Regions from separate parts of the Streptomyces sp. KR80 genome, predicted to be linked through region 1. Evidence: riboswitches for the same ligand, from Rfam matches in the RefSeq annotation. Region 1 holds a riboswitch; each other region holds the start of a gene.

Region 1 (2,178 bases):
CCACCGCCTCGCAGACCGCCCGCGCCACGGGCTCGGCGAGCGGTACGTCCATCTCCGCCACCCACAACGGCAGCACGTCCGGCGGGTAGGCCCGCCACTTCATGCTGGTACGCAGGCGCAGCTCATCAAGGGAGAGCCGGCGCAGGGGATTGGGCTCCTCGTACGACATGCGGATCAGTATGCCGGGGGGGGCGGCCTCCGCCGCAGAACAGCAAACGCCCGGCGCCCCAGCAGAGCTGTTCACTCATGAGCTCGAGCGCGCAACGTCGGCCTGGAGCAGTCGAGGGGACACGGCGAAGCCGTGACGGGAGTACGCCGAGATCGCCCGGGAGCTGGAGTGAACCGTCACACGCTCAAGCCCACGTTCATGCGCGAGCGCCAAGACCGCATCAATGAGCCGACCACCCAGGCCGGTATCTCTCTCCTCCGGCACCACGTACACACACTGCAGGTCGCCCGATGACCGTTCGAGGGCACGCGGGCTCGGCACGCGCTGCGTGACCGCCAGCCACGCCATGCCAATGACCACGTCGTCGCGGACCATAACCATGCAGTGGTGAGAGGACGCCTCCTCCTGGGCCCACGTCACGAAATGATCGACGAAATCGTCGCGCGAGGTGACCGGGGTCTCTCCCTTCTCCAGTAACCACTGCCACCGAAGCTCAGCAACAGTGACCAGATCATCGGGCAGGGCGGGACGAATAGCGATGCTGTTCACACCGACATGCTGACGCAGTTCGACCAGACGCCTCACGAGAGAAGCCGGCCGCATGAACGAACCAACGCGTTGCGCCGGCATCCCCCTTTGCCGGGGATATCGTGCGTACCTATCCCGAACTCCCACCGCGCCAAAGCAAGTTGATCGCGCATCCGCCTGTAAAGGCTTGTGTTCGACCCCAAGGCCCCTCTAACGTGCTCGGCGTTCGAATACGAACACCGCGTGGCCGGACCGCCGAATCCTGCCCCCGGCGCGCGGCAGCATGTCACCCCCACACCGCCGGGCAGGAGCGGGGGACCCACTCGCGCCGTACGGAGAGTACGTACCGGACGGCTAGGGGTGAAGCCGTGACAGCCCACGGCCGGGCGAACCTCCAGCCCGAACCCGACAGCTCACCTCGTAGGCGTCCGGAGTACGGAGCCACCATGACGTCTGCAGTTGGACGACACCGCGCCCCACGCCCACAGAGCACCCCGCGGCGCCTCATCAGCCGCGTCTCTGCCGCCGGCGCCACCCTCGCCTTGCCGGTTGTCGGAGCCGGTACCGCCAACGCCCTGGACGGAGGCAGCGGCACCTACACCGTCGCCTCCGGCGACACCCTGTCCACCATCGCGGAGGAACGAGGCATCGAGGGCGGCTGGCAGCAGCTGTACGAGGACAACAAGTCCGTCATAGGCGATGACCCAGACCTCCTCTCGATCGGACAGAAACTGTCGCTCGACGGCCCCACCGACACCAGCCCCACCGGGACCAGCACCAGCACCACGACGGCCACCCAAGCCTCGTACAGCTCGGACAAGAAGGAGACGGCCCCGACCGCCGTCCTCCCGGTCAGCGGCGGCATCCTGACCGCCGGCTTCGAAGACAGCGGCGACCTCTGGTCCAACGGCCACACCGGCCAGGACTTCGCCGTACCGGTCGGCACCACCGTAAGGGCCGCCACCGGCGGCACCGTGGTCTCGACGGGCCGGGACGACGCGTTCGGCTACGAGGTCGTCATCCGGCACGACGACGGCGAGTACACGCACTACGCGCATCTGTCACAGATCGATGTGTCATCGGGCACCACGGTAGGCAAGGGCGACCGCATCGCACGCTCCGGCTCCACCGGCAATGTCACCGGCCCTCACCTGCACTTCGAGGTGCGCACCACCCCGAAATACGGCTCGGCCATCGACCCGCTGGACTGGCTGCGGGACCACGGCGTGAAGACCTGATGCAGGTCACCCTGGATCGAAGATTTACCGGCAGGCTCGGTGCTGTGGTCGGCTACGCCCGGTTCGTGCGCGCAGATGGCCAAGGAATGCAGCCGCACACGGTGCGATCACAGCCGTAGACCCGGGGCACCCGTCATTCGTGAGAGCGACTAGCCGGGGCGAGCCGTGCCTCCTCGGCGGCGTGCCGGGCCAGGGACGTACGTCGCTGCTGGCTCGGCGGGCCCGGATGTCACCGCGGCTGCC
Region 2 (2,178 bases), on a different contig from region 1:
CCCGGATATGGATATCTTTTGGCCAAAGGACCGGCCAGACGGGGCCTGGTCGGTGCCTCAGAGGCTCACGCCGTGCGAGCGGAGATATCCGATCGGGTCGATGTCCGAGCCGTAGTCCGGGGACGTCCTGGCCTCGAAGTGCAGATGCGGACCGGAGGAGTTGCCGCTGCTCCCCGACAGGGCGATCTGCTGACCGGGGGTGACACGCTCGCCGACGGAGACTCCGATGGACGAGAGATGGCCGTACTGCGTGTACGTGCCGTCGGTCATCTTGATCACGACGTTGTAGCCGTAAGCGCCGGCCCAGTCGGCCTCGACGACGGTGCCCGCCCCGACCGCGCGGACAGAGGTGCCCGAACCGGCGTGGAAGTCGACGCCGGTGTGGCTGCCGGAGGACCACGCACCGCCGGAGGCCCCGTACTGGGCGGAGACGTAACTCCCCTCGACCGGCAGGACGTAGGTGTTCAGGCGCTTGCGCTCGGCCTCGCGGGCGGCGCGCTCCTTCGCCTCGCGCTCCTTCTTGGCCTCGGCCTCGGCGGCGCGCCGTGCCTCCTCGGCTCGCTTCCTCGCCTCGGCCTCGGCCTTCGCCCGGGCCGCGGCTCGTTCGGCGGCCTCCTGCTGCGCCTGGGCCTGCCGCTCGATCGTGTCCTCGAGGGTGTCGCCGGCGACGATTGCCTGGCGCAGCCCGGTCTCCTCGGCTTCCGGTGCCTCGGCGGAGGGGGCGGCGAGCGCGGGCGTGGCGGCGAGGGAGGCGACGACGCCGGTGGCGGCGAGCGTGGCTATGCCCGCGAGGTTCGCGCCGGAGCGCGCAAGACGGCGAGGCCGGCGGTGCTTCCCGGCGGCACGGGTGAACGCCATGGGGCGGCGTACTCCTTTCCTTCCTTCTCGCCTACCGGGTTAGCTGACGGGTTCGGAGCAGGAAGGTCTCCTACGGGCCCTCTCGGAGAGGCACCCGATTCACCCCAGGGGACGTGGGTCCCCGGCTCCCCTGGCTCGCGCCGTACGGGGACTCGGCGATGGCTGCCCGGGGCCGCGGATGCGGCCGGTGGTCGGCCGGACAGCCGGACCGACGCTAAACGGGACATCTGTCAAGCACCAAACGGATACAGGGTTTTGTAGCGCACACCACAGAAGAACAGGCAGCCTCACCAACAAAACGGACAGGGGCCACACCACCCCAAACGGCCGTGCCCCGGCGCCGTGGAGGCGCCGGGGCACGTCATATCCCTGGAAAAGGGAGGATTCTTGGTGGCGGTCAGCCGCCGACGACCTTCACCTCGCCGATGCCGAGGGCCCGTACGGGCTCCTCGATGGCGGACGCATCGCCGACGAGGATGGTGACCAGACGGTCGACCGGGAAGGCGCTGACGGCCGCCGCCGTCGCCTCGACCGTGCCGGTGTCGGCGAGCTGGGCGTACAACTGGGCCTGGTAGTCGTCCGGCAGGTGCTGCTCGACCTGATCGGCGAAGGTGCCGGCGACCGCGGCCGCGGTCTCGTACTTGAGCGGTGCGACACCCACCAGGTTCTGCACGGCGACATCGCGCTCGGCGTCCGTCAGCCCCTCGGCGGCGAGAGTCCGCAGCACCTTCCACGCGTCCCCCAGGGCCGGGCCGGTGGAGGCGGTGTCCACCGACCCGCTGATGGCGAGCAGCGACGCGCCCGTGCCGTCCGGAGCAGATCGGAGCACCTGACCGAAGGCGCGCACGCCGTACGTGTAGCCCTTCTCCTCGCGCAGCACCCGGTCGAGACGCGACGTCAGGGTGCCGCCGAGGCAGTAGATGCCGAGCACCTGGGCGGGCCACACCCGGTCGTGCCGGTCCGAGCCGACCCGGCCGATCAGCAGCTGGGTCTGCACGGCTCCTGGCCGGTCGACGATGACGACACGCCCCGTGTCGTCGGCGGTCACCGGCCGCACGGGGCGGGGCTCGGCGGTCCCGCCGGTCCATGCCCCCAGGGTGTCGCCGAGCACCGTGGCCAGGTCGATGCCGGTGAGGTCGCCGACGACCACGGCGGTCGCAGTCACCGGCCGGACGTGCGCCTCGTAGAAGGCCCGTACGGCCGCGGCGTCGATCCGCTCGACCGTCTCCTCGGTGCCCTGTCGCGGGCGGGACATCCGGGAAGCGGCCGGGAACAGCTCCTTCGAGAGCTCCTTGGCGGCCCGCCGGGCGGGGTTGGCCT
Region 3 (2,178 bases), on a different contig from region 1:
GAGACCGCGCGCCGCGAGGGACTGGAGCAGGCGGAGGGCTTCACCACCGCGGTGCTGGCTGAGGCGACGCCCGTCGTGCCCGCCGCCCTGCGGTCGGAGCCGGGCGAGGGCGCCCTGGCGGGCACCGTGCGCCTTCTCCATCGCGGCCATCCCTCCCCGCTTCTGCAGTACGCGGACGGCAGCTTGCGGGAGGCCGGTCCCGACAGGGCCTCGCTGCCGTTCGGGATGGGCGACTTGGGCGAGTGGCCGGAGCACGTGGCGGAATTCCCCTTCCCCGAGGGGGCCACGCTGCTGCTGTTCACGGACGGCGTGACCGAGGCCCGGGACGCCCGAGGAGTCTTCTACGACCCGCGGGAGCGGCTGCGCGGCCGGCTGTTCTCCGGGCCGGACGCCCTGCTCGACGCGCTGGTGGAGGACGTGGACCGGCACACCGCGGGTGGCTCGACGGACGACATGGCGCTGCTGGCCGTCAGTCGTCCGGGGCGCGGCCAGCCGGAGCGACGGCTGACGGTGGAGCTGGCGCCCGCTTCTCACGGTCCGTGATCGGACGGCACCCCTCCGCATCACAACTGACGCACGATCAGCTGTCGTGGGTTTCGGCGCAGCGGTTCAACTCGCCCGTATTAGAGATTCCGTGCCCTGGTTCGTCCCTTCGAATTTCCTTAAGGATCACACCGAACGGCTTGGAATCCCTGGCCCGGGTCTATTAACGTTCGATAACGCAGCGCGGTTGTCCCAGCCGCCACAAGAGGTGGCACCGTGCGCCGAAGCCTAATCCCGTACCACCTGCACCATTGAGCACAAGGGAGCCGGGGAACCATCCTCCTGCCGCTGATATCGGCACAGGAGGGGCCCACTTGGGGTGAATCGGACGCCTCTCCGGAGGGGTCCGTAGGAGACCTTCCTACTCCGAACCCGTCAGCTAACCCGGTAGGCGAGAAGGAAGGAAAGGAGTCCGCCCGCGTGGCGTCCAAGAGCCCTGCCCCCGAGACTCTGTCCGAGCCGGTGAATTCCCTGGGTTACGGCGCCGGGTTCGGCGAGGAGCCCCCGGCCGCCGCAGAAGGCGAGTGGAATCCGACCGCGGAGTCCGTGGGCCCCGTCCGTGGCAGGCACCGAGTCGGCAAGCAGCGTGGTGGCGGCATGGCGCGCAGCAGCGCCGTCCTCGGCGTCGGAGTCTTCGCCGCCGTGGGTGCGGGCGGCATGGCCAGCGCGCAGGACAAGCCCCCGGTCTCCATCTCGATGCCGGACATGTCGGCCGTCTCGGACAAGCTCCCGGACGCCGCGTCGCTGCCCGGCATCGGCTCCCTGATATCCGACGACGACACATCGGATGCGGCCGAAGCGCCGGCCGGCACCACCACGACGCCGCTGTCCTCGGCCGGACTCACCGACGACGAGGCCGCCCAGGGCGCCGACGCGGGTGAGGCGCTGCGGGCCCGCATCATGCGCCAGGCCGAGCAGCAGCAGAGCGCGGCGGAGGCGGCGGAGCGCGAGGCCGCCGCGAAGGCCGCGGCCGCGAAGGCCGCGAAGCTGGCTGCCGAGCAGAAGGAGCAGGCCGAGGAGGCGAAGCGGAAGGCCAAGGCAGAGGCCGAGCGCAAGGCCAGGGAAGCGGCCGCGAAGAAGGCCGAGGCCGAGCGGCTGGCCAGGCTGGCCAAGCAGTACACCCGCCCCCTCTCCTCCTACACCCTCACTTCCAGCTTCGGCGAGTCCGGATCCATGTGGTCCAACAACCACACCGGCCAGGACTTCGCCGCACCCACCGGCACCCCCGTCAAGGCGGTGCACACCGGCACCGTCACCGAGGCGGGTTGGGCCGGGTCCTACGGCTACCGGATCGTGCTCACGCTGGAGGACGGCACCGAGATCTGGTACTGCCACCTGTCGTCGATGACCATCACCTCGGGCAAGGTGACCACCGGCGACACCATCGGCCGCGTCGGCGCCACGGGCAATGTCACCGGTCCGCACCTCCACCTGGAGGTCCGGCCGGGCGGCGACTCCCCGATCGACCCGGTGGCCTGGCTGCGGGAGCGCGGCGTCAGCGTCTGACGTCCCGCCCCCACACCGCTGTCCCCGTACGCCCGCAGCCCCTGCCGTCCCTCCGACGCAGGGGCTGTCCGGGCTTCGCCGCGAGTCGGCGCCCGGGTGCGCTAGCGGCCGTACGGAGGCCCGTACTGC
Region 4 (2,178 bases), on a different contig from region 1:
CACCGGCTGTGCCCCGGCCGGTGCCCGCCGGTGCGGACCGGTAGCCGCAGCCACTCCGCACGGCCCAGCCGGATCCACAGCCACCCCATGACCACGGCCGTGATCAGCGAGGCGAGAAACCGCGCCACCACCATCTCGGGCCGACCGGGGAAGGCGACGGCCGTCGCGGTGAGGACGACCGGATTCACCGCTGGAGCGGACAGGAGGAAGGTGAGCGCGGCGGCGGGGGCGACCCCGCGGCGGATCAGGCTCCCCGCCACCGGCACCGACGCGCACTCGCAGCCGGGCAGGACGACGCCGGCGGCGCCCGCCACGGGAACGGCGAGCGCGGGCTTCCGGGGGAGGACCCTGCTGAAGACATGGGCGGGAACGAACGCGTTGATGGCTCCCGAGAGCGCCGTACCCAGCAGCAGGAACGGCAGGGCCTGGACCACGATCGCGACGCAGATGGTCCGCCACGCCTGTAAGGCGGGCGCGTTGAGGCCGCCGACCCCCTTGGCCACGGCGAATGCGGCACCGAGGAGGAGCGCCGTGGTAGCCGCGAGGGTCCACGCGGACTGGTCGAGGGATCTTCTCCGGGCTAGGGGTGCTCGGGGTGCCGGTGAGGTCACCAGCGAAGCGTCGATCAGCTCGTCCGCTCTCTCCACACCGACTCCGAAGGTTCGCGACCGGGGGCTCTCACGATAGTGGGCAGCGGCTTTCGCCTCGGTACGCCGGGCGGCGATAAGGGTTATTCATCCGATTCGCCGGATACATCCATGAGCACCAAAGAGGCTGCTAATAGCTTCAATACAGCAAACGTGAACACCTCTGCTAAATCGGACAATCGGCCCCAGGTGAGCCATCTCACAGAACAATCCTGTGTTCATGCGCTGCTGGGTGCACGAAAGGGGCACATCCCCCAACTCGGTTACAGCTCGCCGATGGTGAGGAGTCGTTCCGTAGTAATGCCTATCGCTCTCGGGCAAGGGGCGGCAGCGCAGCGTGACACCACGCCAAATGGATCTCCGATAAAGCAATCCGCGGAATACCCGCTACTTGTCGCGAAGAAATTGATGCGTCTAGTTTTGCGCTGCCTGCCCATCGAAAGGGTGGGCGGCCTTCTGCCGGAGCGCCGAGTCCTGCCGCCGGCCGAAGGAGAACCACAACGCACCACGGCAGGAGCGGGGGAACCAGGTAAGTGCCGTACCTCGCGAATTTGTGAGGCGCGGCTTGGGGTGAAGACGTGCCGCAGCGCAAGGCGCTGGTCAGGGCGCGGCCGGGCAACTCCAGCCCGAACCCGACAGCTCACCTCGCAGGCGTAGGAGAGGAAGATCCCTATGTCTGCACGCGGTCGTCACCGCCGTTACAAGCCAAGTCGAGTTTCCCGAGCCTATACAGCCGCCGCCGCGGGCGGCGCCGGTATCGCGCTCCCCTTCATAGGCGTCAGCCACGCGAATGCCGCCTCCGTCGACACCTGGGACAAGGTTGCGGAGTGCGAGAGCACCGGCAACTGGAGCATCAACACCGGCAACGGCTTCTACGGTGGACTGCAGTTCACCCAGGACACCTGGAACGAGTTCGGCGGCACCGAATACGCGCCCCGGGCCGACCTGGCGTCCAAGGAGCAGCAGATCGCCATCGCCGAGAAGGTGCTCGCGGTCCAGGGCCCCGGCGCCTGGCCGGTGTGCTCGGGCAAGGCCGGCCTGACCAAGGGCGGACCCGCGCCCGAGGTCTCCCCCCAGGGGAAGAAGGCGTCCGCCCCGGCCGAGAAGAAGGCCGAGTCCAAGCCCGCCGCTGACAAGGGTGGGGCGAAGCCCGAGTCGTACACCGTCGTCCCCGGCGACTCCCTCTACAAGATCGCCACCGCTGAGCAGGTCTCGGGCGGCTGGCAGACGGTCTACGAGGAGAACCGAGAGGTCGTCGGCGACAACCCGAACCTGATCTTCCCGGGTCAGAAGCTCTCCATCGGCGACGGGAAGGCCGAGGCCACGCCGAAGCCGCCGGCCCCCAAGCCCGCCGCTCCCAAGCCGGAGAAGCCGCGGCAGGAGGCGCCGAAGCAGAACGCCTCCGGCTTCACCGCGCCGGTCGACGCCTCGCCGAGCACCCCGTACCGCGCTTCCGGCGGCAGCTGGGCCAGCGGCTACCACACGGGTGTCGACTTCTCCGCCCCCACCGGCAGCATGGTGAAGTCCATCG

Evidence for each region. A riboswitch is a leader RNA that binds a small molecule or an ion and turns the genes downstream of it on or off. The one in region 1 is predicted to bind cyclic di-AMP.
Region 2: linked by a shared signal. The riboswitch ahead of ACTWQI_RS17585 (murein hydrolase activator EnvC family protein) and the one ahead of ACTWQI_RS00480 (M23 family metallopeptidase) in region 1 are both predicted to bind cyclic di-AMP.
Region 3: linked by a shared signal. The riboswitch ahead of ACTWQI_RS29355 (M23 family metallopeptidase) and the one ahead of ACTWQI_RS00480 (M23 family metallopeptidase) in region 1 are both predicted to bind cyclic di-AMP.
Region 4: linked by a shared signal. The riboswitch ahead of ACTWQI_RS18340 (transglycosylase family protein) and the one ahead of ACTWQI_RS00480 (M23 family metallopeptidase) in region 1 are both predicted to bind cyclic di-AMP.

Annotation. Positions count from the first base shown of each region.
Region 1 covers NZ_JBQQCD010000001.1:105,356-107,533, forward strand. The annotation lists gene ACTWQI_RS00470 (MalY/PatB family protein) at 1-169, opposite strand, end outside; gene ACTWQI_RS00475 (GNAT family N-acetyltransferase) at 245-718, opposite strand; cyclic di-AMP (ydaO/yuaA leader) riboswitch at 977-1,140, shown strand; gene ACTWQI_RS00480 (M23 family metallopeptidase) at 1,144-1,935, shown strand.
Region 2 covers NZ_JBQQCD010000011.1:108,089-110,266, reverse strand. The annotation lists gene ACTWQI_RS17585 (murein hydrolase activator EnvC family protein) at 58-858, opposite strand; cyclic di-AMP (ydaO/yuaA leader) riboswitch at 873-1,026, opposite strand; gene ACTWQI_RS17580 (M16 family metallopeptidase) at 1,256-2,178, opposite strand, start outside.
Region 3 covers NZ_JBQQCD010000038.1:17,313-19,490, reverse strand. The annotation lists gene ACTWQI_RS29360 (PP2C family protein-serine/threonine phosphatase) at 1-543, shown strand, start outside; cyclic di-AMP (ydaO/yuaA leader) riboswitch at 759-952, shown strand; gene ACTWQI_RS29355 (M23 family metallopeptidase) at 964-2,049, shown strand; gene ACTWQI_RS29350 (PrsW family intramembrane metalloprotease) at 2,151-2,178, opposite strand, start outside.
Region 4 covers NZ_JBQQCD010000012.1:71,321-73,498, reverse strand. The annotation lists gene ACTWQI_RS18345 (permease) at 1-647, opposite strand, end outside; cyclic di-AMP (ydaO/yuaA leader) riboswitch at 1,139-1,316, shown strand; gene ACTWQI_RS18340 (transglycosylase family protein) at 1,320-2,178, shown strand, end outside.